DNA from 3 places in the Kushneria sp. Sum13 genome. Region 3 is predicted to be linked to each of the others. Evidence: predicted binding sites of a transcription regulator. Region 3 holds the regulator's gene; each other region holds the start of a gene.
What was found. Region 3 encodes PhoB, which activates phosphate uptake and scavenging genes when phosphate is short. Its sites were predicted from a motif close to TGTCATANNNNTGTCANA; they were not measured.

Region 1: a site for PhoB is predicted at 5,828-5,845, ahead of ppk1 (polyphosphate kinase 1). Genes of this name have one in related genera too.
Region 2: a site for PhoB is predicted at 5,794-5,811, ahead of ACUN8C_RS11650 (CYTH domain-containing protein). Genes of this name have one in related genera too.

The regions. Positions count from the first base shown of each region.
Region 1 covers NZ_CP199847.1:688,892-699,005, forward strand. Annotated here, with positions in the region: gene ACUN8C_RS03305 (hypothetical protein) at 1-109, shown strand, start outside; gene ACUN8C_RS03310 (3-deoxy-7-phosphoheptulonate synthase) at 93-1,187, shown strand; gene ACUN8C_RS03315 (PhoX family protein) at 1,306-3,447, shown strand; gene ppk1 (polyphosphate kinase 1) at 3,563-5,758, opposite strand; partial or broken gene ACUN8C_RS03325 (hypothetical protein) at 5,886-6,053, opposite strand; gene elbB (isoprenoid biosynthesis glyoxalase ElbB) at 6,441-7,109, shown strand; gene tatC (twin-arginine translocase subunit TatC) at 7,125-7,898, opposite strand; gene tatB (Sec-independent protein translocase protein TatB) at 7,895-8,419, opposite strand; gene tatA (Sec-independent protein translocase subunit TatA) at 8,426-8,680, opposite strand; gene ACUN8C_RS03350 (phosphoribosyl-ATP diphosphatase) at 8,776-9,114, opposite strand; gene ubiB (ubiquinone biosynthesis regulatory protein kinase UbiB) at 9,211-10,114, opposite strand, start outside.
Region 2 covers NZ_CP199847.1:2,486,516-2,496,629, reverse strand. Annotated here, with positions in the region: gene ACUN8C_RS11670 (PHP domain-containing protein) at 136-1,008, shown strand; gene ACUN8C_RS11665 (L-threonylcarbamoyladenylate synthase) at 1,042-1,662, shown strand; gene ACUN8C_RS11660 (ion transporter) at 1,749-2,756, opposite strand; gene ACUN8C_RS11655 (EAL domain-containing protein) at 2,977-4,818, shown strand; gene ACUN8C_RS11650 (CYTH domain-containing protein) at 4,853-5,764, opposite strand; gene ACUN8C_RS11645 (TIGR00153 family protein) at 5,868-6,548, shown strand; gene ACUN8C_RS11640 (inorganic phosphate transporter) at 6,596-7,861, shown strand; gene argA (amino-acid N-acetyltransferase) at 8,056-9,393, shown strand.
Region 3 covers NZ_CP199847.1:3,674,029-3,684,142, forward strand. Annotated here, with positions in the region: gene ACUN8C_RS16920 (Gfo/Idh/MocA family protein) at 1-451, shown strand, start outside; gene nanR (transcriptional regulator NanR) at 479-1,198, shown strand; gene ACUN8C_RS16930 (LysE family translocator) at 1,217-1,828, opposite strand; gene ACUN8C_RS16935 (helix-turn-helix domain-containing protein) at 1,844-2,677, opposite strand; gene ACUN8C_RS16940 (LysR family transcriptional regulator) at 2,807-3,706, opposite strand; gene trpB (tryptophan synthase subunit beta) at 3,864-5,192, shown strand; gene trpA (tryptophan synthase subunit alpha) at 5,192-6,013, shown strand; gene ACUN8C_RS16955 (HU family DNA-binding protein) at 6,077-6,400, opposite strand; gene ACUN8C_RS16960 (chorismate--pyruvate lyase family protein) at 6,651-7,247, shown strand; gene ubiA (4-hydroxybenzoate octaprenyltransferase) at 7,300-8,166, shown strand; gene phoB (phosphate regulon transcriptional regulator PhoB) at 8,323-9,006, shown strand; gene phoR (phosphate regulon sensor histidine kinase PhoR) at 9,013-10,114, shown strand, end outside.

The DNA.
Region 1 (10,114 bases), 730 kb from region 3:
GCTGGCGGCGACTCGAGTGCCGACCGCCGGCGTGCTGATACAGGGCGCTCCACGCTTACCCTCATTACGCTGTCAAAGGATAGAAAAACGCCATGAACGCCTTGCTTGATACAGTTGAAACTGCCTGTCCCGTAGCTGTCGATCAGAGTGGTCATGCCGGGGCCTCCACCATGGCCCAGCCGTTGCCGACGCCCGGCGCCCTCAAGGAAGCCATTGCGCTTCAGCCCGCTTTAAAGGAACAGATTGCCGGTCATCGCCAGGCGATCCGCAATATCCTGAACGGGCAGGATTCACGCATGCTGGTTGTGATGGGCCCCTGTTCCATTCATGACCGCGACAGCGCACTGGACTATGCCCGGCGTCTGAAAGACCTTGCCGAGGAAGTAGCGGACAGCATGGTGCTGGTCATGCGGGTTTACGTGGAGAAGCCGCGTACGACCGTGGGCTGGAAGGGACTGGCGTATGATCCGCATCTTGATGGCAGCGACAACATGGCCGAAGGGCTTGCCAGCACGCGCCGACTCATGCGCGACATTACCGCACTGGGACTGCCGATTGCCTGCGAACTTCTCCAGCCCATGCTGAGCACCTACATGGATGATCTCATCAGCTGGGCGGCGGTGGGGGCGCGTACTACCGAGTCGCAGATCCACCGTGAAATGGTCAGTGCGCTGCCCATGCCCACGGGGTTCAAAAACGGCACCGACGGTGGCATTCAAGTCGCCATCGATGCCATGGGCGCCAGCCGCCATGGGCATCGTTATCCGGGATTCGACGACAGCGGCTGTCCGGCGCTTTTGCATTCCAGCGGCAATCCCGATACCCACCTGGTGCTGCGGGGTGGCCATCACGGCCCCAACTTTGACGCTCAAAGTGTTGAAAGGGCCAGCAGTGCCCTGCGCGCGGCAGGTGTTTCAACTGCCATCATGGTGGATTGCTCTCACGCCAACAGCGACAAGGACCCCGCGCGTCAGCCACTGGTGCTTGATGAGGTCATTGGCCAGCGTCTCAATGGCGCTTCCTCTCTGGTCGGTGTGATGCTTGAAAGTCATCTCGAAACGGGCAAGCAGGCGCTGGGGGGCCCGCTGCGCTATGGCGTCTCCATTACCGATGGTTGTCTGGGCTGGGTGGACACCGAGCACCACCTGCGTCGTGCGGCGCAGCGTCTGGCCATCCGCCATACCTGAAGCACTAAAGATATGGCCCGGGGTCGAGCGATCGCCACCCCGGGCCATGAGGCTGTCAAAAACCTGTCATGATATCGTCGTAATCTCGGCTCATCGATCAAGACCCGAGAGCGATGACATGAGCCAGGAAATTGAAAATCACGACAATCACAACGATAGCGGTAATCGTCCTTTCTCATCCGTAATGACGCGCTATCTATCGCGTCGTCGCATGCTGCAGGGGAGTCTGGGGCTTGCCGCTGCCACACTGTTTACCGACTTTGGCCTGAGTGCTGCCATTCGCCAGGCCAGCGCCAATCCCTCGAGTCGCCGACTTGTATTGGGTTTCGAGTCGCTGCCCGGCAGCATGACGGATGCTATCGTGGTGCCTGAAGGCTATACCGCTCAGGTTCTGGTCCCCTGGGGGACGTCACTGGAGGGCGGCAATGCCGGCTGGCAGCAGAATCTTCATATGACTCCTGCCTTTCAGGCACGTGCCATGGGCATGCATCACGACGGCATGTACCACTTTCCGCTTGATACACAGCATGCCTCACGCGATTTTCTGCTGGCCATCAATCATGAATATATCGATCAAACGGCCCTCTGGGCGCCGCAGGATGGCCCAACCAACGGTGATGAGGGCGCACGGCCAGCGGATGAAGTGCGCACCGAGATCAATGCACATGGCGTGGCCGTGGTCCGTCTAAGACGTGACGATCAGGGCCACTGGGCGCCAGTGGCCGGTGATGCCCACAACCGACGCATTACCTCGGCCACACCCATGGAACTGTCCGGGCCCGTGCGCGGTACGCCCTGGGTCGTCACTGCCTGGTCACCCGACGGCACACGCGTTCGCGGCACCAATAACAACTGTGCCTGCGGCCATACTCCCTGGGGCACCTATCTGACCTGTGAAGAAAACTGGCCCGAGGTGTTCACCGCTCAGGGAGAGCTGACGCCTGATCAGGCACGTCTGGGTATCAACGGCGAGCGTGGCCGCTATGGCTGGGAAAGTGCTGATGATGGTGAGCAGGGTGAGTTCAGTCGTTTTGACAATACCCCGCGCGGCGACGACCCCGCGAAGGACTACCGCAATGAGGCCCGCGGCTTTGGCTATATCGTCGAGATTGATCCCTACGATGCCGGTAGCGCCATTTACAAGCGCACGGCGCTGGGGCGCTTTCGTCACGAGGGCTGCTGGCCCGGTCGCGTCGTCGAAGGCATGCCGCTGACCTTTTATACCGGACACGACAGCCGCAACGAATACATCTACAAGTTCGTGACACGAAAGCACTGGCAGCAAAGTGACGCCAACCGCCCCGGTGAAGCCTATGACCGCCAGGCCATCGGTGCCCGCTATCTGGATGAGGGGACACTGTATGTCGCCCGTTTTGATGCTGATGGGACTGGTGAGTGGTTGCCTCTGAGCGTGGACGCCATCATCCCGCGGGGAGAACACAAGGGGCGTCGGCTGGGAGAGCTGTTCGAGGATCAGGCCGGCATCATTATCAATACCTGCGACGCCGCCGACCTGATGGGCGCCACACCCATGGACCGCCCCGAGTGGGGAACGGTCGATCCGCATTCGGGCATGGTGTACATGACGCTGACCAATAACTCAAAACGCACCGAAGAGGACAGTGAGGCGAGCTTTACCGGTGAGGGTGATGCGCTTGCCATGGGCAGCGGCTACGCCACGGCGCCGGTCAATGCTGCCAATCCGCGCGCAGACAATACTTATGGCCATATCATTCGCTGGCAGGAGAGCAGTGATGACCCGACCCGTATGCGCTGGGAGCCCTTCGTCTTTGGGGGCAGCGCCAGTGATGCTGACAGCAATCTGTCCGGTCTGACCGACGTCAACGCCTTTGCAAGTCCCGACGGTCTCTGGTTTGACGACCGTGACAACGGCGAAGGGATCCTGTGGATCGAAACCGACAATGGGCTGGACAAGGGTCGTGAGAACGCGGTGGCCGAAATGACCAACGATCAGGTGCTCGCCGTCGTGCCCGGTGCAATGACAGGCGATGGCCAGCCTGCCATCAACGCGCAAAACCAGGCACAGCTCAAGCGTTTCGCCATTGGACCCAACGAAGCCGAAGTCACCGGCATTTTTGCAACGCCTGATCGAACGGCGCTGTTTATCAATATTCAGCACCCGGTCAACTGGCCGGCCGCCAATACCGAGGATGCCACACAGGCAGCGCAGGGCCAGGTTCGTCCGCGGTCATCGACGGTCGTCATTCAAAAACGCGATGGGGGCAGAATTGGCGTTTAACATTCTGACACCTGTTCTGGCAGTGCATCAGCATCAGTCAGCAAAATAATCGCTCGGGCCGCCTCATGCGGCTCGAGCGTATTTCATGGGGCTGAAAGTCACGGAAAGGGCTCTGTCAGGGCCGCGCGGCATAGGCATACAGCAGGGTTTCCTGCGCACTGATGGCGGCTTCATCCTTGCCCGGACAGCGCTTTTCATAATGCCCGTCTGACTGAAGCGTCCAGCTCTGGCAGTTGTCCAGCATATAGGTATCAAGATCCTTTCTGACCCGCTGGGCGATCTTGCGATCCAGCAGGGGAAAGCAGGTCTCTACCCGGTGGAACATGTTGCGCTCCATGAAATCGGCGCTGGAACACCAGGTTTCCGACTTGCCAGCGTTGTGAAAATGAAAGACGCGGGTATGTTCCAGAAAGCGGCCCACCACCGAGCGCACCGTAATGTTGTCCGAGATGCCTGGAACCCCCGGGCGCAGACAGCAGGTGCCCCGGATGATCAGCTGGCAGATGACACCGCCCTGAGACGCCCGGTAGAGCGCCTGGATCAGTTTTGGCTCGGTCAGGGAGTTGCACTTGATGGTCAGCATCGCCTTGCGGCCCTTGCGCGCGTGTGCGGTTTCACGGTCGATCAGCTCCACCAGTCGACGGTGCAGCGTAAAGGGCGCGTGCAGGAGGTGTTCGGTGTGGCGCGGCTCGCCCATTCCGGAGAGCTGCTGAAACACGTGATGGACATCCTCGCAAAGCGTTTCGCGCGCCGTCAGAAGGCTGTAATCGGTATAGAGCTTTGCCGTCTTTGAATGGTAATTGCCGGTGCCCATGTGGGCGTAATGGCGAATCTGACCGGCTTCGCGACGCACGATATGCAGCATCTTGGCGTGGGTCTTGTAGGCCATGACGCCATAGATCACGTTGGCGCCGGCCTCCTGAAGCCGGGAGGCCAGTGCGATGTTGTCGGCCTCATCAAAGCGGGCGCGCAGCTCGATCACCACCGTGACTTCCTTGCCACTTCTTGCGGCATCAACCAGGGCGCTGACCACGCCTGATTCAAAGCCGGTACGATAAAGTGTCTGCTTGATGGCCAGAACGCTCGGATCTCGAGCGGCCTCGGCCAGCCAGTTTTCGATGACGCCAAACGATTCCCAGGGGTGTAAAAGCAGGATGTCCTGTCGACTGATCATGTCGAACAGGCTTTCATCCTTGCGAAGGGCTTTCGGCAGGCCAGGCACGAAAGGGGTGTAGCGCAGGTCCGCGCGCTCGCTGTCGCCAATCATGGCCATCAGCCGGCTCAGGTTGACCGGCCCATCGACCAGATAGAGATCCTCCTGTCCCAGCTTGAACTGCTTGAGTAAAAAGTCACTCAGATGCGCCGGGCAGTTATTGGCAACTTCAAGACGCACGCCGTCTCCGTAGCGTCGGGCCAGCAGCTCGCTTTTAAGCGCCGAGGCCAGATCCGAGACGTCCTCGGTGTCCATGGCAAGGTCAGCATTGCGCGTCAGACGAAACTGATAGCAGCCACGCACGACCATGCCGGGGAAAAGCTGCTCGGCATGGGCATGAATCATTGAGGAGAGAAAGACATACTCCTGGCATCCTTCGCGCTCAAGCTCTTTGGGAAGTCTGATCAGTCGGGGCAGTGAGCGGGGCGCCGGAATGATGGCCATGCCGCCTTCACGTCCAAAAGCGTCCCGGCCTTCCAGTTCGACGATGAAATTAAGGCTTTTATTGACCAGTCGCGGGAAGGGGTGGGACGGGTCCAGCCCGATCGGGCTGACCACCGGCATGATTTCGTCGTCGAAATAGGTGCTGACCCACTCCTTTTGCGCCTTGTTCCAGCTGTTACGACGCAGGAAGTGGATGCCGCGCTCGGCCAGTGCCGGGATCAGACGGGTATTGAGAATATGGTACTGACGCTCGACCTGTTCATGAGCGGTGCTCACGATCTCCTGGAAGATGCTGGAGCTTGAGTGACCGTCCATACCAACGTCTTCGTTGCCATAGGCAATGCGTCTTTTGAGACCTGCCACGCGAATCTCGAAAAACTCATCCAGATTGGAGGAGAAAATCAGCAGGAACTTGAGTCGCTCGAGCAGCGGATGAGTGTCATCAAGCGCCTGCTCCAGCACGCGTATGTGAAACCTCAGCGTGGACAGTTCACGGTTGAAATAAAGCCCGGCATCGTCCAGATCGCGCAGGGCATTGGCGGCTGCCCGGGCGCGAATACCGGCGTGTGTGTGATTGATCCTCAGCGTGGAGGCAGGGTCATTCTCGAGTGACGCGGTCGTTTCAGAAGCCGGGGTAGTGGGTAGTGATGACATCGAGAACTCTCCGGAAAATGACATGCGCCACCAAAAAAAGGCAGCGCATCCATCAGTGTGAGAAACTCTCATGACCCTTTGATGACAGTCATAACGTCCTGAGAGCCTTTGCGGCCTGCCTTGCACATCAGGTAACCATGCCATCGGCCCCGGCGCTCGCCTGGTAGACGAAAGTCGGGACACGCAGCTCCTGCCTGACGCGATACAGTACATCCAGACAGAACATGCCCGTTGTAATCATGAGGGCATCGGCGCCTCCACTGATATCCACAGCGCCTTCATGCCGCACTTCAGGACTATGGGCCGGGTGCCTTCAGAAGATGACATTGATCAGCCCCCTGATTTCCAGAATCTTTCGGATGGCTTTAATCCCGGCATCCATACTGTATAAAAACGAGCAGTATCAGATCATCCACGGTCAGCGTGCTTTTCCGCGCATCATGCGGTGCGAGAAACCATCATGGTGCATGCGATACAGGCAGGTGGCAGGACATTTGCGTGAGACGATGGCAGACACCAGCGCACTTCTGAAACATAAAAGTGACACAACCAACATAACCATAATAGCTGGCCTGTGCGGCAGCGGTGACGACGATCGTCGCATTCGACAGGCCGGTATAAGCGCCTGTCACCACTATCTGCCCGGGAAGGCGGATGTCATGAATCTCATGGGAGCAGCAGCATGAAAAAGCGTGTAGCAGTCGTGATTTCCGGATGCGGATGGCTGGATGGTACCGATGTGCAGGAGTTGACGATGGTGCTTCTGCGCCTGGATCAACTCGGGCTTGAGTGGAGCTGCTTTGCGCCGGACGTGGCGCAGCATCACGTAATAGACCACACCAGTGGCGAGCCCATGAACAGTGAGGGCCGCCATGCCATGGTGGAGTCATGTCGCATGGTGCATGAGCGCATTTATCCGCTGGAAAAGCTTCAGGCGGGAGAGTTTGGCGCGATCATCATCCCCGGTGGGCATGGTGCCATCAATCAATTGAGCGACTTTGCCGTCAGCGGGTCCTCCATGCAGGTACTTGAACAGCTGGTCGGCCAGCTTCACGAGTTTCATGACGCCCACAAGCCCATCGCGCTGATCGGCATGGCAGCATTGCTGGTGCCCCGACTCTTTGAGCAGGCCATTCCGGTCACGCTGGGTCAGAGCGCTGCGCTGTCCGGCACCATCAGCGCCATGGGCGGATTGCACAAGAGTGCCGGCGTCGGCGAGATCGTGGTGGATATCGAGCACCGAGTGCTTACCACGCCCGGCTGGCTCATGGGCAAACGACCCTCGGACGTGGCTCAGGGGCTTTTCAAGCTCGTGGATCGCGTGAATACGCTTATGGAGCAGCCGCGCTGACGCGCGGCTTGTCACTCAGCTATGGGTGTCATTCATTTCGACATCGTCACGACCGCCACGCGGACGTCGAATCAGACGGGCGAAAAGAATGCCGACCTCGAACAGCAGCCACATGGGGCCGGCCAGCAGGGTCTGTGAGATGACATCGGGCGGGGTGAGCACCATGCCCACAATAAAACAGCCAATGACCACATAAGGGCGCTTGGCCGACAACGCCTGTACCGTGGTCGCCCCGGTCAATACCAGCAGGAAGGTGGCCACCGGAATTTCAAACGCCAGCCCGAAGGCCAGAAACAGTTTGAGCACGAAGGAGAGGTAGGCGTTGATGTCGGTCATGATCTGCACATCCGCCGGGCCTGCCGTGGTGAAAAACTGGAACAGCAGCGGAAACACGACGTAGTAGGCAAAGGCGGCACCGCCATAAAACAGCAGGACGCTTGATCCCAGTATGGGCAGGGCGAGCTTTTTTTCGTGCGCGTAAAGGCCCGGTGCAATAAAGGCCCAGGCCTGGTAGAGCACGAAGGGAACGGCCAGAAACAGCGACACGATCAACGTCAGTTTGAAAGGTGCCAGAAAGGGCGAGGTGACTTCAGTGGCAATCATCTGCGAGCCGGGCGGCAGAAGGGCCATGAGCGGCTCGGCCACAAAGGTATAGATCTGGTTGGAAAAGGCGTAAAGCGATGCAAACGCGACCACGACGACGATCATGGCGCGCAAGAGTCGTGAACGCAGCTCAATAAGATGATCGATCAGCGGTGTGTGCGACTGATTATCGTCCTGTGGGCTCATCGATCCTGTTTATCCCTGTCATGGCTGTCCGACACCGATGGCTGCCCGGAGGACGGGGTGTCGGAGGTTGTCTGCTCGCTGGCGGCTGCTTCGGCAGCCGATGGTGGGGCGGTCGATGGATTGGCAGTATTGGCGTGACGATCCGACAGGGCCTCGGCGCTTGATGTCTCGCCGTGCTGCTTTGGCGATTCACTCTGCCGGTTGGCAGGACGATCATCGGAAAGCGCCCTGTCCGACAGCTTTCGACTGCTGGCCGAGGGATCATCGCCCAGACTTTCGATATCATTTCGTGCCTTTTTCAGACCCTGGTCAAAGCGGTCCTGCTGGCTTTTCATCTTGCGCTGCAGCTCCTCGGCCTCGAGCTGCGAGGTGATTTCCTGCTGAACGCTGGACACCGTGCGCTTGATCTTTCCCAGCCATAAACCGGCCGTGCGGGCTGCCGTGGGCAGACGCTCGGGGCCCAGCACCACCAGCGCAATGGCACCGACCACGATCAGCTCGGGAAAACTGATATCGAACATGAAGGATTATTTCCGGGTGTCTTCTTTGTCACGCGTGTCCACATGGCTATCGATGGTCTCGTTGCCCGGGGTCTCGTCATGCTTGACGCGCTGATGAGGCTTGTTGGCTGTCTCATCGTCATCATCTTTGACGGCATGCTTGAAACCCTTGATGGCGCCGCCCAGATCACCGCCCAGGTTGCGAAGCTTTTTCGTGCCGAAAATCAGGATAATGATGCCCAGAACGATCAGAAGCTGCCAGATACTGATGCCACCCAACATGGCGTTTCTCCATTGTGTCCGACCGGACACGTTCATTGGTTGATTCGGTGCTGCGCCCATCATTGTAATGATAGGACAGATAAAAGAGGGAAATGTTACCCCTCGGTCCGTGACGCTTTTTCGGTCAGTCCTGAAATGCCCTGACGGCGTGCCAGCTCTTCCAGCACGCTGCGATGATCAAGTCCCAGATGCGACAGCATGACCAGCGAATGAAACCACAGATCGGCCGTCTCGCCGATCAGCGCCTGGCGGGCGTTGTCATCGCCCTGCTCGGCGTCACGGGCGGCAAGAATCGTTTCGACGGCTTCTTCGCCGACCTTTTCCAGAATCTTGTTAAGACCGCGCTGGTGCAGGCCGGCGACGTAGGAAGTATCAGCGTCGCCGTGGCGCCGACTGGCCAGGCTCTGGTCGAGCTGATCGAGAATAGTGCTCATGGAAATGGGTTCCTGATGTGTCATGCCAGGGCGTGTTCAGGACGATGGGAGCTTATATCATCACCGTCCGCAATCTGTCGATGTTCTCTGCGGTGCTCAGCGCCAGATGACCAGCGCCAGCCCGATACCGGCTGCGGCCAGAATGCTCCAGTGCTGCTGCAGCGCCCACTGGGAGATGGGCTGCCAGGCCAGGGCGCCTGCGATCAGTACCAGGCCGATCCTGATCCGCCGCGCGCCCTTGCGTACACCCGAAAAGGAATTCTGCAGGGTGACAAGGGCGGCGGTCTGCTGCTCGCGGTGCTTGCGCTCGTTTTCGACCTGGGAAAGGGCCTGGTGTGCCAGTACCGGCAGCTGTGGTATGCGCTGGGCAAGGTCCGGCGCCTGCCGCTTGAGCTCTTCCCAGAACCCCTTGGGGCCGGCCCGCTCGTGCATCCAGCGCTCCAGAAAGGGCTTGGCGGTATGCCACAGATCAAGCTCGGGATACAGCGAGCGTCCCAGCCCTTCAATGTTGAGCAGGGTTTTCTGCAAAAGGACCAGCTGTGGCTGCACTTCCATGTGAAAGCGCTGGGCCGTTTGAAAAAGCCCCATCAGCACCTGGCCAAAGGAGATGTCCTTGAGCGGCTTTTCCAGAATGGGCTCACACACCGAGCGGATGGCGGCAGCAAACTCGTTGGCGCGGGTATGCTCACCGACCCAGCCGGACTCGATATGGAGCATGGCCACTTCGTAATAGTCCTGGCGGAAAAACGCGATGATGTTACGCGCCAGATAGTCCTGGTCTTCCCGGGTCAGACTGCCCACGATCCCGCAGTCGATGGCGATATAGCTCGGATCGCTGGGGTTGCTGATGTCCAAAAAGATATTGCCCGGGTGCATGTCGGCATGAAAGAAATTGTCGCGAAACACCTGGGTAAAAAAGATTTCAACGCCGCGCTCGGCCAGAAGTCGCATGTCGACGCCCTGGGCTTCCAGTGCCTCGGTATCGGCCACCGGAACACCG
Region 2 (10,114 bases), 1.2 Mb from region 3:
TTATACCATGCAGACTTCGCTGCCACTGATTTTGCTGCTATCGAGAGGCCAATGAACGCGCAGGATACCATCTCGTCATCGTCTGACCCCGGATCGTCATCTCCTGACGCCGAACCGTCATCCTTTGACCCCGGCATGACGCTCGAGCAGGCCGCTCATATCGACCTTCACATGCACTCCACGGCCTCCGACGGCAGACTCTCGCCGCAGGCGCTGATGACCCTGTGTCATCAGCGTGGCCTCTCGTGCGCTGCGCTGACCGATCACGATACCATTGATGGTGTCGAGGCGGCAGCACACCAGGCCCGGGTGCTGGGCATGACGCTGGTGCCCGGCGTGGAGCTGTCCACCCGCTGGCAGGGCGTGGGCATTCACGTGGTCGCGCTGTGGCATGGCACGGCTCAGGCACCCATGATGGCGCTGCTTGAACGTCTGGCTCAGGCCCGTCATGACCGGGCACTGGAAATCGCCGCCCGGCTTGAGAAGGTCGGTCTGGAAAACGCCCTGGCCCGCGCGCGCGAACAGAACCCGGACGCCCGGTTGCTGGGGCGACCCGACTTTGCCCGGGCGCTGGTCGAGGCAGGACTTGTGCCGGACATGACGCGGGCCTTCAGGCGCTATCTGGGCGCGGGAAAGACTGGCGATGTGAAGGTGCACTGGCCCACACTGGAAGAAACGCTTGAAGGCATTCGCCAGGCCGGCGGCGTGGCGGTGGTGGCCCATCCGCTGCGCTACGGACTGACCCGGCGGCGGCTGGGGCTCTTGCTGGATGAGTTCACCGAACTCGGCGGCGAGGGTGCCGAGCTGATCAGCGGCTATCAAAATGATGACCGCAGTCGCGATCTGGCCTCGCTTCTGGTCAAGCGAGGGCTTTATGCCTCGCTGGGCAGTGACTTTCACTATCAGGGCGGGGCGCTGGCTCCAGGCACTCTGAGCAGCGTGCCTCGCAGTCAGCTGGTGCCCATCTGGCAGCATCCGCGGCTGATACCCGCCTTTAAAAGGCCGTAAGTGCCATTTTTGCCAGACCCAGGAGAGATATCCATGAGCCAGTTCTTTACCCTGCATCCGGAAACCCCGCAAAAGCGCCTTTTAACCCAGACGCGCGAGATTCTCGAAAAGGGTGGGGTGATCGCCTATCCGACCGATTCCGGCTACGCACTTGGCTGTCTGCCGGGCAACAAAAAGGGCGTGGAGCGGATCAAGCGGCTGCGCGGGCTTGATGACAAGCACAACTTCACCCTGATGTTTCCCGATCTCAATGAGATCGGCACCTACGCCCGCATGGACAGTCCGATCTTTCGCGTGCTCAAGGCCTACACCCCGGGGGCCTATACCTTCATTCTTGATGCGACCAACGAGGTCCCGCGGCTGTTGCTGCATCCCAAGCGTCGCACCATCGGGATTCGCGTGCCCGATCACCGGATCACCCGGGACATTCTGGAAACCGTCGGCGCGCCCTTGATGAGCGTGACCTTTATCGCTCAGGGTGAGACGCAGCCCATGACGGATGCTGAAGAGATTCGCGACCGCTTTGGCTCGCAGCTTGATGCCATCATTGATGGGGGCGCCTGTTCGATGGAGCCGACCACGGTACTGGACATGCGAACCCTGCCGCCTGAAGTGCTGCGACAGGGACGAGGCGACACCAGCGCCTTTGTCTAAGGCGCGATCCGGATTGCGGGCGTGATCCACAAAAAAAACCTGCAGGGGCGCCTGCAGGTTTTTTTGATCATGGCGCTCAATATCTGTCAGCGAGGCTTCGATGAGTCGTCGGGAGCTTCTGAATCGTCACTGCCATCATGGGAAGGCAGGTTGCCATCGCGCTCCTGCTCCAGTCGTCTGGCCTCCTCGTCGAGGGCTTCGCGTTCCTTTTGAAGCTCCTCGATTTCATCGTCAATCTCCTTTCGCCTAGGGTCGTCGGCTTCCTCGTCAAGCCAGCTGCCGCAAAGCCGACAGTACTTGGCATCACGTTCATGGCCTTCATGGCCACAGCCCGGACAGGCTTCATCCGAGTAATGATTTCGTTGAATCGAGCGCATGACCTCGGCCGAGAACACGCCGGTGGGCACGGCCAAAATCGAATAACCCAGAATCATCATCATCGCCGAGATGAACTGCCCCAGCGGCGTGATGGGTGAAATGTCGCCATAGCCCACCGTGGTCAGGGTGACCACGGCCCAGTAGATGGACTTGGGAATGCTGGTAAACCCGGCTTCGACCGGCTCAATCAGATAGACCAGCGCCCCGAAGACGATCACCAGTGAGATGACCGTCATCAAAAACATCAATATCTTTTGTCGACTGCGCTCCAGCGCCTCAAGAAGAAGATGACCTTCGCCGACAAACTCCATCAGGCGCAGCACCCTGAAAAGGCGCATGACGCGCAGCACTCTGATCACCAGCATCGCCTGAGAGCCCGGGATCAAAAGGCTCAACCAGGAGGGCAGGATGCTGAGCAGATCGATAATGCCGTAAGTGCTGCGGGCGTAGCGCACCGGGCGATCGAGACAGTAAAGGCGCAGGGCATACTCGATTGTGAAGATCACCGTAAAAACCCACTCGGCGATCAAGAAGAACTCGCCGTAGCGCGCTTTCAGGCTGACGACGCTATCGAGCATGATGATCGTGACGCTGACCAGAATCATGATGATCAGGGCAATATCAAAACCCTTGGCGGCCGGCGTATCCGATTCAAAAATGATCTGAAAAATTCGCTCGCGAAGCGTCATCTGCTTTGTGTGGGGTTCGCTGCTCACCGGCGCTCCGAAGTTTTTGTTGGGTCAGTCGCGTGTGTGCCCGGGCAAAACACTAAAAATCATGCCACGGCGCTTCAGCAAACGCAGCCCCCGCCGTTAAACACGGCAACACACTCGATGGCTATTGCCTGTGGTGTCTCGGGTCACCCGTCGAAAGGGGTGACGAGCCCCGCACGATACGATCCGTCGTCAGTCAGCAACAACATTTACGGGGTGCGCCATGGGTCGTACGGTGCAGGCATTATGTCACGATATTCGTTATCTGGCCGATGAGCTGGCGGCAGGGTCGACGTCGCCTGACGAGAAAAGGCTTGCTCACCTGTCGACCTGCTGTAACACCCTGCTGGAACTGCTTGGAACCTCTTCGGTGCCGGAAGCGTTTCGCCCGTCGCCGGACGGTATTTCCCTGTCTCAACATGAACGCATGCTGCTGTGTGAACATGACGTCATCTGGCACTGGCAGGCCAGGAACGATGCCCTGACGCTGTCATCACGCTGGGAAACGCTGTATCACGACAACGTCAAACCCCGCCTGCTGGCCCAGTGGTGCCAGAAGCTGCACCCCGAAGACCGTGACCGGGTACAGGCGCTGTGTCATCGGGCGGCGGCTACCCATGGGCTGTCGCGAATCGAATTCCGCCTTCTGGATGGCCTGGGACAGTGGCGTTTCGTGCGCCTTCGTACGGTCAGTCATGATCAGGCCGGAGGGGCGGGTCTGACCGGGGTGCTCAGCGATATTACCCACGAACGCTATCGTGATCCGGTCACGGGGCTTGGTAATTCCAGCCTGCTTGATCAGCTTCTCGAGGACGCTCTTGGGGATGCGCCGGGCGCGCGCCACGCACTGATCAAGATCACCCTGGTCAACGCCACGCTTTTGAGCGAGTCCGAGCACTTCAATAATACCCGCGAACTCGAGACCCGCATCGCCGAGCTGCTGGCGGAACTGCTGCCGGCCGGTCGGCTGATGGCGCTGCCCGATTTCAGCTATGCACTCGTCACTCCCTTTCATGATCAAAAGGCCATGGCGCGCCTGGTCGAGCCGATCCAGCAGATGCTGAGCCTGCCGCTGGAAACCCACATGGGGCGTGTGTGGCTGTCCCATGTGGTGGGGGTTGTCCCTTTCGAGTCCGGCAGCAGTGATGACGTCAAGGCCTTGAGAAAACAGGCGCGTTTGACCATTACCAACGCCTCGGGAGCCGGGGTGGGGGGAATTCATTACTACACCGACGAGCTTCAAACGCAGGCCGCGCGAGCCCGCCGCGGTGAACAGCTGATCCGTGCGGCACTGGCCTGTGATGGCGTGCTCTGCTTTTTGCAGCCCATTGTCAGTGTCAGTGAGGGCGGGCGGGTGGTTGCCTTTGAAGCGCTGATGCGTCTGCGCGATGGCGAGGAGGGCATTGCCATGCCCGGCGCCTTTATCGAGGCGGCGGAATCCACCGGATTGATCCATCAGCTCAGCCAGCAACTGATCGACAAGGCGCTGCATATTCTGGTGGATCCGGCCTTTACCCAGCGCTTTGGTCGCGACTTCGTGATCAACATCAATCTGTCCCGCCATCAGCTCAAGGACGCGATGCTGGTCGATGACATGATGCGACTGATCCACAAGCACGGTGCTGACCCGCGCCGCGTCAATCTGGAAATTACCGAATCGGCCGTGCTGGCAGAGCCTGCGGTGGCGCTGCGCAACCTGGTTCGGCTGCGCGAGCACGGCATCTCCATTGCCCTTGATGATTTCGGCAGCGGCTACTCTTCGCTGTCACAGCTGTGCGAGCTGCCACTGGATTGCATCAAGATCGACCGCCGCTTTGTCATGGATCTGGAGCGTGAGCCGCGCAAGCGCCACGTGATGACGTCGGTGATTGATCTGTGCCGTCGCCTCGAGTTTCGTGTGGTGATCGAAGGCGTCGAGGAGAGTGCCACGCTCAAGACGGTATGCGACATGGGGGCCGAGCAGATTCAGGGCTTTATCTATGCCCGCCCCATGTCGTCTCAGGACGTGCTGGGTCGACTCGATGCCACGCTATTGCCGGTATCCCTGCAGCCGGCATCGCTCTAGACCATTGGGCCGACCCGCGGTCGATTGCGGGCTTTTAACCTCGATACAGGTGCTGCATCAACAGCAGCCACTGCTGACCGAAACGACAGTCCAGCCACTGGGTGCGGGATAAAAGATCGGCCAGTCGGCCGGCCAGAGTGGCCACTTCAGGGTCATCATGACGGGTCAGATTGAGCAGCGCCTGGCGTGCATCATATAAAAACGACGGCTGCTGGCTGTCCTGAAAGGCATCCAGCGCCAGAATGGCCCGTTCAAGGCACTGCTCCGGCATATCAAGGGCGCAGGCCGGCAGCGTCCATTGCTGCTCACGCAGTGACACGGCACGTGCTGCCTTGCTGGCATTGGCCGGACGCAGGGCGCACTGCCCGGCCAGCTGCTCTGCCAGCGACCAGAGGGCGTTTTCCCGCCCGTCCTTGAGCTCAAGCTCGATTTCATGGATGGCGACCCGATGCTCGCCAACGATGATCTCGCCGATATCCAGCGCCAGCTCGATGTGGCTGCCCTCATGCTCGAGCAGCCACTGGGTGCGTTGAAAGTCGGTGCGATAGACCGGCTGCAGCGACTGGCGAACGTCGTCCTGCTCAAACGGGGTCACGCCAAGGCCTGCCAGCCAGTCCGTGTCCAGACTTTCCGCATCGCGCGGGGTTTCCCACTCACCGCGCGTATGCAGACCGCCGTGGCCGTGGCCGGCGGTCTTGACCGTCTGAACAAAGCGCTGGCCGTCGCCGCGCAGGCGCAGGGCCACTCGATACTGCTCCAGGGCGCGCTCGGGCGTGTCGTAATAGACATTGGCCAGACGGTACGTCTCACAGGTGGTGGCCTGCAGTAGCGGGTGGGCCTTCAGCGTCTCGACACTGTCCTGACCCAGGGCCAGCTTGAGCTCCACTTCCTGTGGGGGATTGGAGGCGTTTGTGACGGTATTGTCGTCGTGCGTGCTCGGATTCATGTGTTAATTCGCTCTATCCGGGGGCCAAACGTTAAATTTTCATGACGCCGGGGGGTCAGATAAATATACTGGGGTGGCCATTTTTCATTGCAGTGAAATTACCATGGTGTCATCCAATCCCTTTTCAGCACTGTTCGGCCGGTCGCCGTTCCAGCCGCTGCTTGAACATATCGACAAGACCGTCGAGTGCGCCGACCTGCTGCCGATCTTTTTTCAGGCAACCCTTGAGCAGGACTGGACACGCGCCGGCGAGATTCGCAATAGCATCAGCGCCGGCGAGCATGACGCCGACGAGCTGAAAACCCATATCCGCATGAATCTGCCCAACAGCCTTTTTTTGCCGGTTTCACGCTCCGACCTGCTCGAACTGATCAGTGTACAGGACAAGATAGCCAACAAGATCAAGGATATCGCCGGGATCATGCTGGGTCGGCGCATGCGTATTCCCGAGGCGATGGAAGACATCTTTCAGGAATACGTGCGCACGGCTGTCGCCACCGTACATCAGGCGCGTCAGGCGCTGGCCGAGCTGGATGATCTGCTGGAATCGGGGTTTGGACGCAATGTCTCCGATCTTCTGAGCGATCAGATTCGCAAGCTCCATGAACTTGAACACCAGGCCGACGATCAGCAGGTCATGATCCGGCGCCGCCTTTTTGAGCTGGAAAGGGATCTACCTCCCATCGATGTCATGTTCCTTTATCAGATCATTGACTGGATCGGCGAGGTTTCCGACCGCTCTGAACGCGTAGGCAGCCGCCTGCAAATCCTTTTGGCCCGATAGGCGCACGTCACCATCGGGTGCCGAAGTTCGGATAACGACATTTTCCTATGACCATCATTGCACAGCATGGCGAGCTCTTTATTCTTCTCGCCTGCGTTTTCGGTTTCTTCATGGCCTGGGGCGTTGGCGCCAACGATGTTGCCAATGCCATGGGCACCTCGGTTGGCTCCAAGGCCATTACCATTCGTCAGGCGATCTGTATCGCCATTGTCTTTGAATTTCTGGGGGCATGGCTTGCCGGCGGTGAGGTGACGGCCACCATTCGCAACGGCATCATCGATCCCACGCTGCTCAGCAATGAACCCCAGTATCTGGTCTATGGCATGCTGTCGTCACTGCTGGCCGCCGCCATCTGGCTGATGATCGCTTCAAAGCAGGGCTGGCCGGTATCCACCACTCATTCGGTGGTAGGCGCGATCGTCGGCTTTGCCGTGGCAGGGCTGGGACCATCCTCGGTTCAATGGAGTGCCATTGGCCAGATCGTCTCGAGCTGGGTGATCTCGCCGGTCATCGCCGGGGTAATCGCCTTTTTGCTGTTCCGCTCGATTCAGAGCCTGATCTTTGAAAACAAGGATCCGCTGGCGGCAGCGCGTCGCTATGTGCCGGGCTACATGTTTCTGGTCGGGTTTATCGTGGCCATGGTGACGCTGCTCAAGGGGCTGAGCCATGTAGGGCTGAACCTCAGCTTTACCGATGCGCTGCTCTGGGCCATGGGCGTGGGCGCGATCATTACGCTACTGGGCATTTTGCTTGAAAGGCGTATCACGCATGAGCCGCGTGGGGGCAATCGCTCCAGTTTCACAGGCGTCGAGCGCATCTTCGGGGTCCTGATGATGTTCACCGCCTGTGCGATGGCCTTTGCTCACGGTTCCAATGACGTCGCCAACGCCGTCGGCCCGCTGGCAGCCGTGGTCAGCATCGTGAATACCCATGGGCAAATCGGCGGCAACGCGGCGCTGCCCTGGTGGATTCTGATCCTCGGCGGCGGTGGTATCGTTTTCGGTCTTCTGACCTATGGTCACCGCGTCATTGCTACCGTCGGCACCGGTATTACCGAACTGACGCCCTCGCGCGGCTTTGCGGCAACGCTTGCGGCGGCCACGACCGTGGTGATCGCCTCCGGCACGGGGCTGCCGATTTCCACCACGCATACGCTGGTCGGTGCGGTACTCGGTGTGGGTCTGGCGCGCGGGATGCAGGCACTGAACCTGCGGGTTTTGGGCACCATCGTGATCTCCTGGCTGGTGACCCTGCCGGCCGGTGCGGCGCTGTCGATCATCTTCTTTTTCATGCTCAAGGGCATGTTCGGCTAGACCTTCGACCGCGCTTTGCCACGATGTGACAAAAAAGGCCGCCGTGAATCACGGCGGCCTTTTTTATGGTCGGTTCCTGTGGTCAATTCAGGTTGGCGCTGCCCGGGCCTGCGTTGCGACGTCTGCTGCTTTAAGATAAAGGGGCCTTCACACCCGTGAGGCCCCATTGATGCCTGTTTGATCCTGGAGCCCCCTTGGATATCTCATTTCCCTTTGCCGACTGGTTTCGAAACTCATCGACCTACATCGATGCCCACCGGGGACGTACCTTCGTGGTGCTGATCGAAGGAGAAGGGCTGACGCCCGAGCGTCGCGCCCCGCTGATTCAGGACCTGGCTTTGCTGCATGTTCTGGGTGTCCGGCTGGTGCTGGTCTTTGGTGTGCGTGCCCAGGTGCGTCAGGCGCTGGAGGAGGCGGCGCTGACCCCGCAGCGCCACCAGGGGCGGTTCGTGGTCGATGAGGCCTGCATGACGCTGATCGAACGTGAAGTCTCGACCCTGCGTCTGGCCATTGAGGCCCGACTGTCGCCGGGGCTTTCCAATACGCCGCTGCATGGCGTCGAGATCAATGCCATCAGTGGCAATCTGGTCATGGCCAAGCCGCTGGGCATTCGCGAAGGCATCGATTTTCTACGGGCAGGTGAGGTACGCCGGGTGCGCAGTGATGCCATTCGCACGCTGCTGGATCAGCGTTCGCTGGTGGTGCTGCCACCGCTGGGCTACTCCAGCACCGGGGAGGTCTTTGATCTGGATGCTGCGGATATTGCCCGTCATGCTGCCATTGCGCTGGGGGCCGACAAGCTGATCATCGTGGGCCGTGCCGGCGGACTGCACAACGCCCAGGGCCGACTGATGCGCCAGCCGAATCTGCAGGAGGCGCACGCCCTGGCCTGTCAGCATGAGGATGCAGAGCTTGCCGAGCATGTGCACATTGCCTGCGATGCGGCGCGCCAGGGGGTTGGCCGAACGCATCTGGTGTCCTGGCGGGACCGCGACGCGCTGCTGGCAGAGCTGTTTACCCGCGACGGTGTCGGCACCATGATTACCCGCGAGCGCTACGAGCAGTTAAGAGGGGCCCGCATTGACGACATCGGCGGACTGCTCGAACTGCTGCGCCCGCTGGAAGAACGGGGCATGCTGGTGGCGCGCTCGCGCGAGCGCCTGGAGCAGCAAATCGATGACTATGTGGTGATCGAACGTGACGGCATGGTCATCGGCTGTGCAGCGCTTCATCCCTATGCTGAAGCCGGCAGCGCCGAGCTGGCCTGTGTAGCGGTTCATCCGAGCTATCGTGGCGGTGAGCGCGGTGATCTGCTGCTCGAAGGGGTCGAGCAGCGTGCCCGCGAGAAGGGGTTAACCACGCTGTTTGCCCTGACCACCCACACCCTGCACTGGTTTCTGGAGCGTGGCTTCGTGACAGCCGACCCAGACGCACTGCCTCAAAGACGGCGTCAACACTACAACCCGCAGCGCAACTCCAGAGTACTGCTCAAGACATTGAGCTCTCAAGGTCCGTCAAAGGCAGGGAACTGATATCGGAAACAGGGCTGTCGTCTTTTCAAGACAGCCCTTCGAAGGGTTTGTCTTCTCAGGGAGACAGGTTTAAAACCTTTAAAAACAGCCACTTGCTATTTTTTCGGGTTTTCATGTCGCCATGTGGCGACGTTTTTGATGTCGGTCATGCTGCCATGTCGCCACAAAAAAATAGCGCTGACTGAAGCATTAATACAAGTTATTGTTTTTGAAGAGTAAATAAAATTATGGCACGTCTTTGGCTATGGGTGATGCATGGCAACGCGGCATGTCATCAGGGCTTTTTCGGGACATCAGGATTTTCCCGGGATAAGCATTTTGAGATGTCTGCCTGCTAAATGACCCTTGCAGGGAGGCATCAGGCCGTCATGGCCATGGCATGGATGCCACCTCGGGTCCGTCTTTCAAAGACAGCGCCTTGTCGGTGTCTTTGATCATGAAGAAGCTGCAAACGCTATCGAAAGCCTGACTGCCAATCTCGATCGCGTAGCTTCGGGCCCCTCCAGGCCCACGGTGTTTTGGCTCTGCATGGTCAGGCGTGCAGTGTCTTTCACCACATTACCCTTCAGTTCCCTGCGTATGTTGAGAGCCGGCCTTGCCGGCTCTTTTTTTATTCCATCGAGGCTAATGAAACTGAATGAGTGAAAAATGTGTACGGACGTTATCGAACGGTGAGAATATCGGTTATTCTCTCTCGCATTCCTCACGATTTCATTTAACG
Region 3 (10,114 bases):
TTTAAGCTGCGAGACGAACCGCATCAATCCCGACATCCAGGGCGAGGACGTCGCGACCATGATGCTGCGTCATGACGGCGGCGCCACCTCGATCGTCGACTGCAGCTATGCCACCCATCTCACGCCCAACCCTTTTCCGCAGACGCTGATCGACATCGACGGCACCCGTGGCTCGCTGCGGCTGACGGCAGATGAAAAGATTCATATTCACACTCGTGATGGCTGCAAGAGCCACGAGGTAATTGTTGACGCCCCGGACTGGAGCACGCCGCCCTGGACGATCATTCAGGAAAGTGTGGTGGCCTTTCAGACCCACTGGCTTGAATGCCATCACGCAGGCGTTGAAGCCGATACCTCGGGCAGGGACAATTACAACACGCTGGCACTGGTAGACGCCGCCTACGAGGCGGCTGCCCATCATACGGTCATGACGCCAAAACGCTGGTCATGACCTGTTTCATACAAGGAAATCGCTTTGATGTTTCCAACCTCCGATGAGCCGATTCGACGGCGCAAGCTTTCTGATGAAGTGCTGGACAGGCTGCTGGAAGAGATTCGCGGCGGGTCGCTGAGCCCGGGTGATCAGCTGCCGCCCGAACGTGAGTTGATGGCCCGCTTCGGCGTCGGGCGTCCGGCCGTTCGCGAGGCGATGCAGAGCCTGGCCTCAAGGGGATTGATCACCATTTCCCACGGGGAGCGGGCACGTGTCAGCGAGTTCAGCGTCTCCTCGATGATCGATCAGTTCGACACCACCGCGCGACTGTTGCTGTCGAACTCCGAGGAGAACATCGACCATCTCATTCAGGCGCGACTTTTTTTCGAAACCGGCATGGTGCGCATGGCCGCGGCCCGGGCCACGCCCGAGGACATCGCTCATCTCGAATCATTGATCGATGAGATGGAAAAACAGCCGACCGGGGCCGCCTTCATCGATTGCGACATGGCCTTTCATCATGCGATTGCCGACATGACCGGCAACCCCATCTTCGCGGCAACGTCGCGGGGCATGCTGCACTGGCTCAAGGACTATCACGCCGCGATCGTCAGCTTTCAGGGCGCCGAGGACGTCACGCTCAGAGAGCATCGTGACATCGTGCACTATCTCTCCCTTCATGACGTTGAAGGCGCCGCCCGGGCCATGGGCAATCACCTGACCCGGGCCAGCGACCTCTATCGACAGCGCACCGCTGAGCGCTGACGTGCACTGTCTGGCGGCTCATGCCTGCGCCGCCATCGGCAACCAGACATGCTTCCATCCCATGGAAATCGCCACGCCGACCAGCAGCGCCGCCATCACCAGATTGATGCCCTTGAGCAGTCGTGCACTTTCCAGTCGCCGGCCCAGCAGCGCCCCAAGGGCGGCATAGCTGCTCGGCGCGCCCACAGCGAGTGCGGCAAGTCCAAGCGACCAGACGACCAGCCCCACACCGTGAATGCCGGCAGCCGGAAACTGCAGCGCCGCGATCGGCAGCGTGGCCACCACGCCCTTGGGATTGCCCAGCTGCATGAGCAGACCATCGCGGAAGGTCATCGCGCGCGGCGCTTTACCAGGTGCGTTGGGGTCGATGCTGGAACGCGCCATTTTAACGGCAAGGTAGAGGATATAGCCGCAGCCCAGCGCGCCGAACAGGGCCAGCACGCCGGGTTTAACCCAGGCCGCGCCGGCGAGTCCGAACAGCAGAAAAAGCAGCAGCATGGCCAGCCCCACGCCCAGGTAATAGCCGATGGCACGCCGGGCCTGACCATGCAGACCCATGTTGAGGCCGAGCAGATTCACGGGCCCGGGCGAATACATGATGCCCAGGGCATAAACGATGATCGCAAGCATGAGGGGAATTCCGAATCAGTGGGCGAGGCTTTGCTGGTATTGAAAGGGCGTGACGCCGTGGATGCGTTTGAAGCGCCGATTGAAGTGGCTGTGATCGGCAAATCCGTAGCGCAGGGCCACCTCGCCGGGCGTGACACCCGCTTCCAGCGCGCCGCGCGCGGCATCGATGCGACAGCTGATCACGTACTGATGGGGGGTCATGCCGAACCGGGCCCGGAAAAGGCGCAGGAAGTGGTAGCGGGACAGGTTCGCGGCCGCACTGATGCGCTCCAGCGACAGCTCCTGATCAAGATGGGCACGAATGTAGTCGCAGGCGAGCATCAACAGGCGATCAGGCCGCCCGCTGGCAGGCAACGACGGCTGATAGCGCCCGGCACGCTGCACCATTCGCACGGCAATCTGCTGGAGCAGATGCTCCTGATCGATCCGACTGCCAATGCCTTCCCGGACCAGCCGCGCCAGCGCCAGAATGGCATCGCGCAACACCGGGTCCGTGATCAGGGTATGAGGGCTTAAAAGCCTGCCGGCGTGCTCGTTGCCAGCGGCCTCGGCAAACAGCGTTGCCAGTGCCTCGGGGGCCATATAGGCCATGACGTAATCCAGCCGGTGGGCGCCGCCGGACTCGCCGTCATGGGGCTGCTCGGGATTGAAAAAGATGACGCTGCCCGGCGGGTTACGGTGATAGGCGCCGGCGCTGAAAAAATCCTGTCGCCCGGCCAGCGTCACGCCGAAGGCATACTCCGTATGCGCATGGCGGTCGTAGCGAAAATCCTCGATCGAGGCACTGAGGACCTTGAGCGTCGGTACATGTCGACTACTGGAAAACTGAAACTCGAACGCGCGGCTCATGGTGGCTCTCCCGGGGCGTCACTCTCAAAACGTCAGTCCCAAAACGTCAGACTCGAAGCGTCAGACTCGAAGCTTAAAGGGTATCGACCTCACAAGGCTTGAACGTTATTGCTCAATGACATCGCACGCTCATGCCGGCGCCGTCAGCTCATGGCGCAGCCACGCTGCCAGCTGCTCACCGCTTTGATGTGACGTACCGCGCCCCAGCAGCAGACAGAGCCGTGCATCGGTGTCGACAAACCCCCAGGGCGCCACCAGCCGACCGCTTTGCAGATCGCCCTCGATCACCAGCCGCGGCGCGATGGCCACCCCCAGGCCCGCCAGCGCCGCCTCCAGCAGATAGTAGAGATGCTCAAAGCGCTGGCCGGTCTGGCGTGCCCCGGCCAGCGCCGCCTCATCGAGCCCGCAGGCCTGCGCCCACTGTGGCCAGGCCTGAAGACGCGAGGTGGTCTCCAGAATGGTTTCCTCGAACAGCGCCTCGAACGGGCGCTGGGTCAGGCGTTTGGCAATGTCGGGCGCTGCCACCGCGCCGATACGCTCGGCGGCGATCTCGATCACCTGAATATCAGAAGGCCAGGGCGGGGCAATAAAGGCCAGCGCCGCGCTGATGTCGCCGCGCCTGGGGTCGGGCTCGCCGTCACTGGCCAGCACGTTGAGCCTGAGTGCGGGCAGCTCGCGATGCAGCCGGTCCAGCCGCGGAATCAACCAGCGCGCCAGCAGGCTGCCCGGGCAGGCCAGCGTAAAGGGCGCCCCTTCGATCTCGCGGCTCAGGGCACGACAGCTCGAACGCAGCGTGGCAAAGGCCTCGCTGACACCGGCGTGGAGCTGGTGACCATGGCGGGTCAGCACCAGCCCGCGCCCGGCACGCTCAAAAAGGGAGGTCTCAAGGTGTGCCTCCAGCGCACGAATCTGGCGACTGACGGCGCCGTGGGTAACGCTCAGCTCCTGGGCGGCGGCCGTAACACTGCCCAGACGTGCAGCGGCTTCAAAGGCTTTCAGAGCGTTAAGGGGAGGCAGTGAATCCGACATGGTGATGTGAGTTTTTCTCAACGGTTATGGCAAATTTATCGATGTTATACCGCGCCCGGAGCTGTCACGATAGGGGCATCATCGATGTTCGCATCGATACCCATTTTACGAGCTCGGGCTTTCATGACCGACCTTTGTGACAGACAGGGAGATCACCATGTCGTCTGCTACTGATTCCATCACACGCTTCTCAAGGGGCCCGGACGCCAACGGCTTCTACGGCGATTTCGGCGGCCGTTTCGTGGCCGAAACCCTGATGCCCCTGATTCTCGAACTCGAGGAGGCCTGGGAGTGGTCACGCACCGATGAGGCCTTCCGCCGCGAGCTCGAGGGCTACCAGCGCGACTATATCGGTCGCGCCACGCCGCTGTATTACGCCGAGCGCCTGACCGAACATCTGGGCGGGGCGAAGATCTACTTCAAGCGCGAGGATTTGAACCACACCGGCGCGCACAAGATCAACAACTGCATCGGTCAGATCCTGCTGGCACGCAAGATGGGCAAAAAGCGCATCATCGCCGAGACCGGTGCGGGCATGCACGGCGTGGCCACCGCCACGGTAGCGGCACGCTTTGGCATGGAATGCGTGGTCTACATGGGCGCCACCGACATCGAGCGCCAGCAGCCCAACGTCTTTCGCATGAAGCTTCTGGGCGCCGAGGTCATCCCGGTTGAATCCGGCACCGGCACGCTCAAGGACGCCATGAACGAGGCGCTGCGTGACTGGGTCACCAACGTCGACTCCACCTTCTATCTGATCGGCACCGTGGCAGGGCCGCATCCCTATCCGGCGATGGTACGTGATTTCCAGTCCGTGATCGGACGGGAAACCCGGGAGCAGATTCTGGAGAAGGAAGGGCGCCTGCCGGACACGCTGATGGCCTGCATCGGCGGCGGTTCCAACGCCATGGGCCTTTTCCATCCGATGCTCGATGACGAAAGCGTGCGCATGATCGGGGTAGAAGCGGCCGGCCATGGCATCGAGACCGGCGAGCATGCGGCAAGCCTCAACGGCGGCGAGCCGGGCGTGCTGCACGGCAATCGCACCTTTTTGCTGCAAAGCGTTGACGGTCAGATCACCGATGCTCACTCGGTCTCGGCGGGTCTGGACTATCCGGGCATCGGCCCCGAGCACGCCTGGCTGCATACCCAAAAGCGCGTCGAGTACGTCTCGATCACCGATTACGAGGCGATTCAGGCCTTCAAGCTCTGCTGCGAGCTGGAGGGCATTATTCCGGCGCTGGAATCAGCGCATTCGCTGGCGCATCTGAGAAAGATCGCCCCGGACCTGCCCGAGGATCATCTGATCGTGCTCAACATGAGCGGACGGGGCGACAAGGACATGGCAAGCGTTGCCAACTGGCTCGAGCAGCACGGCGACACTGAAAAACTGCCGAACACCACGGTTGAGGCCGCCGAACCCGGCCGGATAGATGACATGCAGCCGCCGCATGACGTGGCGAAAAAAACCGGGGAGACCGAATAATGGCCACACGTATTACTCGCCGCCTCGAGGCCTTGAAGGCAGAAGACCGTGCGGCACTGGTTACCTTTACCATGGCCGGCGACCCGAACTATCAGGCCTCGCTCGACACGCTCAAGGGCCTGCCGGGTGCCGGCGCCGACATCATTGAGCTGGGCATGCCGTTCACCGATCCGATGGCCGATGGCCCATCGATCCAGAAGGCCGCCCTGCGCGCGCTCAAGGGTCAGCACACCCAGCAGAAAACGCTCGAGATGGTGCGCGAGTTTCGTCGCGAGGATCAGGACACGCCGATCGTATTGATGGGCTACTACAACCCCATCTACCGCTACGGCGTCGAGGCCTTTTTGAAGGATGCCGGTGAGGCCGGCATCGACGGGCTGATCGTGGTCGATCTGCCGCCGGAGCACGACGGGGAACTGTGTCTGCCGGCAGCGCGGGCCGGCATCGACTTCATTCGTCTGGCCACGCCAACGACCGATGACAAGCGTCTGCCTCGGGTGCTGGAAAACACCTCGGGCTTTATCTATTACGTCTCGGTGGCCGGCGTTACCGGGGCTGCCGCGCCCACGCCGGAAAGCGTCGAGCGCTCGATTACCCGCATTCGCGCCCATACCGACCTGCCGATTGCCGTGGGCTTTGGCATTCGAAGCGCCGAACAGGCGGCCGCCATCGGTCGTTTTGCCGATGCCGTGGTCGTGGGCTCGGCGCTGATCCAGTGTATCGAGCAGGCCGACAGTGATGATGCCGGCACCCGGGACGTTCATGCGCTGGTGCGTGAACTGGCCCGCGGCGTCAGGGCCGCGCGTCTGGCCACGGCCTGATAAAACAACACCGGCTGCCCTGGGGCAGCCGGTGATATCAACGCCGTAACCCTTTTGAAGGGATTACTTGGAAACGGCGTCCTTGAGACCCTTGCCGGCCTTGAACGCAACGTTCTTGCTGGCAGGAATCTGGATTTCCTTGCCGGTCTGCGGGTTCTTGCCGGTACGCGCGGCGCGCTCACGTACGGTGAAGGTACCAAACCCGATCAGGGTGACATCTTCGCCCTTGGCAACACTGCGGGTAATCTCGTCGAGTACGACGTTGAGTACCTGACCTGCCTTGTCCTTTGAAAGATCCGCCTGCTCGGCAATGGCCGCGGCGAGTTCTGGTTTGCGCATAACGCCTCCTGGTTGGGCAATAACATGGCGATTTTTGGTGCCGCCCATTGTTATATCGAATTCGCACACTGCAAGAGGGTGCGCGAAGGGTCGCTCACTGCCCTGCACCAGCGCCATGAGGCCGGCCTTGCAGGGCGAACACTGTTCGACCGGCCTAGACTAGCAACGCCTCCCTGCTTCACGCCAGCCAAAACTGCACAAAATGGCACTTTGTGGCGTTTATCGGGCCTAATGGATGATATTTTTACCCTCCGGGTACAAAAAGATACCCGATGGCCCCCTTTCGGATGTTTCACCCATGCCCGAATTTCCCCGGTTTTCTCCCTCTTTTGCACACTGGCAGCCGGTGGCGCTTTCCGGTGTCCATCTTGAAGACCCGCTCAGAACCCTGATGGACTCGCGTGACTCGCTTACGGCCCGGCTGGCCCATTGGGCGGGAGCGCCCATCACGGTGCGTCTGCATGCGCAGGGGCCGGGGCGCGGCCGCCATGACGAACTGGTGGCGTTGGGCCAGAAGGCCGGGCAGCGGGTCTGGCGACGGGAAGTCACGCTGGAAGCCGAAGGCGAGGTGCTGGTGGCCGCACGTTCTGTCATGGCGCTCAAGGCCTGCCCGCCCTGGATGACCGGGCTTGGCACCCAGGCCCTCGGGCATCAGCTTTTTGCCAGAAGCGCCCGCGCACCGCGCAAGGCCATCGTGCAGCGTTCCAGTCTCGAGATGATCCGGGCCGCTCCCGGATTTCTGGCCCTGCCCGTAACGTGGGGGCGGCGCTCGCTGTTTGCCCTGGGCGTCGGGCGAGCGCCGCTGCTGGTACAGGAGTATTTCGTGCACGAGCGCTTTACCCGGTGTCAGCGACCATCACACGTGAAGGGCTCGACGCCGCGTCATTTCGGGTAGACTCATATTTTCACGCTGACCTTCTCGTTTTACGCTGACTGGAGCCCCGACGATGCCGTCGCCCCTCGCTCGACTCCCCGACTTCATGCGCCTGACCAGGCTTGATCGCCCCATCGGCACCTGGCTTTTGATGTGGCCGACGCTGGCCGCGCTGTGGCTGGCCGGTGATGGCCTGCCCACGCGTCATAACCTGATCATCTTCATTGCCGGGGTCTACGTCATGCGGGCGGCGGGATGCGTGATCAATGACTACGCCGATCGTCACTTCGATGCCCACGTCAAACGCACCCATGATCGACCGCTGGCGACCGGGCGCATCAGCGCGCGCGAGGCATTGATCCTGTTTGGTGTCCTGCTGGCGATTGCCTTCGTACTGGTGTGCTTCACCAATGCCTTTACCATCATGCTGTCGTTCGGGGCCGCGGCGCTGGCCGCCAGCTATCCGTTCATGAAGCGCTATACCCACCTGCCGCAGGTGGTGCTGGGGGCGGCCTTTGGCTGGAGCATTCCGATGGCCTTCGGCGCCGAGCAGGGCCATGTCCCGGCCGTGGCATGGTGGCTCTTTTTCGCCAATATCGTCTGGACGCTGGTCTATGACACCTGGTATGCGATGGTTGATCGTGACGATGATCTGAAAATCGGCATCAAGTCGACCGCCGTGCTGTTCGGCCGCATGGATCTGATCATTCAGGGCGCACTGCAGGTGTTGATGCTGCTGTTGCTGGCCGTGGTGGGCAGCCTTGCAGGACTTGATGGCTTCTACTGGGCAGCACTGATTGCCATCGCCGCCGTGTTTGTCCACCAGCAACGCCTTTGTCGCACGCGCACCCGAGAGGGCTGCTTTCAGGCCTTTTTGAACAATCACTGGGTGGGCGTGCTGCTGTTTGCCGGTATCGCGCTGGCGACCTGGCAGGCCTGATGTTTCGAAAGTGATGGCGTTATGCCAGGCGAGGGTGTCATAAAGTTGTCACATGAAGACGTTTGAATGACGATCACATGACGAAGCCTGTGGCCGAATGCCGTTGCGCGCATCGTCCCGGCAGTCGCCATCGCTATCCGGCAGGGGAAGCCATTCATGTCCAGAACCGTTTTAATCGTCGACGACGAAGCGCCGATTCGCGAAATGATTGCCATGGCACTCGAGATGGCGGACTTTCGCATTCTCGAGGCCGAGGATGCCAGAACCGCCCATGAGCTGGTCGTCGATGAACGTCCCGATCTGATTTTACTGGACTGGATGCTGCCCGGCGTCAGCGGGATCGATCTGGCCCGACGGCTCAAGCGTGAACCCATCACCCGCGACATCCCGATCGTGCTGTTGACCGCGCGCTGCGAGGAAGACAACAAGGTGCAGGGTCTGGAAAGCGGCGCCGATGACTACATCACCAAGCCCTTTTCCCCGCGCGAGCTGATTGCCCGCCTCAAGGCCGTGTTGCGTCGTACCACGCCGGCCGGCGTCGAGGAGAACGTCGAGGTAGACGGGCTGCTGCTTGACCCCGTCAGCCATCGCGTCAGCGTCGATGGCCGGGCCCTTGAGATCGGGCCGACCGAATATCGCCTGCTTCAGTTTTTCATGACCCATCAGGAGCGCGCCTATACCCGTACCCAGCTGCTCGATCAGGTCTGGGGCGGCAATGTCTATGTCGAGGAGCGTACGGTGGATGTGCATATCCGCCGACTGCGAAAGGTGCTGGGGGACGCTCATCAGCATCTGGTGCAGACCGTTCGTGGTACCGGCTACCGCTTCTCGTCGCGGTAGTCGGGCATGCATTACTGGCTCAATGAACTCTGGCGGCTGTCCTATCTGGTCGCCTGCTTCGGCATTCTGGGCACCCTGCTGGGCTATCCCGGGTGGGGCATCGCCCTGGGTCTGGGGATCCATCTCGCCTTTACCCTTCGACACCTCAAACGCCTCTACCGCTGGCTGGAAGCGCCGGTGGATCAGCGCCCGCCCGACGGCGAAGGGGTGTGGGGTGATCTTTTTGACCGCCTCTATCGCTATCAAAAGGGCCAGCAGCATCTGCAAAATCGCCTGCGCTCGGTGTTAAAGCGCGTTCAGGAATCAGCCGAGTCGATGAGCGAAGGGGTGGTCATGCTCGATTCACGCGGCTGTCTGGACTGGTGGAACAGCGCCGCCGAGCGCCTGGTCGGACTGGACAGTCGCCACGACCGCGGCCATCACCTGACCAACTACCTGCGCGATCCTGCCTTTATCCGCTACTTTCGCAAAATGGATTACAGCGAGCCGATCACGATCGGTGCGCCCACCAACGAGGCGCGCACCCTGTCGTGCCAGATCACCCGCTTTGGCGATGACGAACGCCTTTTGATCATTCGCGATGTCACCCGGCTGCAGCGTCTGGAGCAGACGCGACGCGATTTCGTGGCCAACGTCTCGCATGAACTGCGCACCCCACTGACGGTGCTGACCGGCTATGTCGAGACCTGGCAGGACAACGATGGCGCTCTCCCTGTCGCCTATCAGCGCGGCCTGAGTCGGATGCAGGAACAGACCGTGCGCATGCAGCATCTGGTCGAGGACCTGCTGACCCTGTCGCGGCTGGAAACCAGCGAGCGTCACCGCAACGAGCGCTCGATCGACATGGCCGCGCTGTGCGAACAGATTGCCGAGGACGGCCAGGAGCTGTCTGGCGGCAGCCACGAGATCACCTGTCGGCTCGAGGAGACCCGGCGGCTTTATGGCGATGTCGAAGAGCTTCGAAGCGCCCTGTCCAATCTGATCTATAACGCCGTGCGCTACACATCACCCGGCTGTCATATCACCCTCGTCTATCGCCGATGGGACAAGGGCGGTGCCGCTGTCGAGGTCATCGATGACGGCGAGGGCATTGCCCCCGAACATCTGC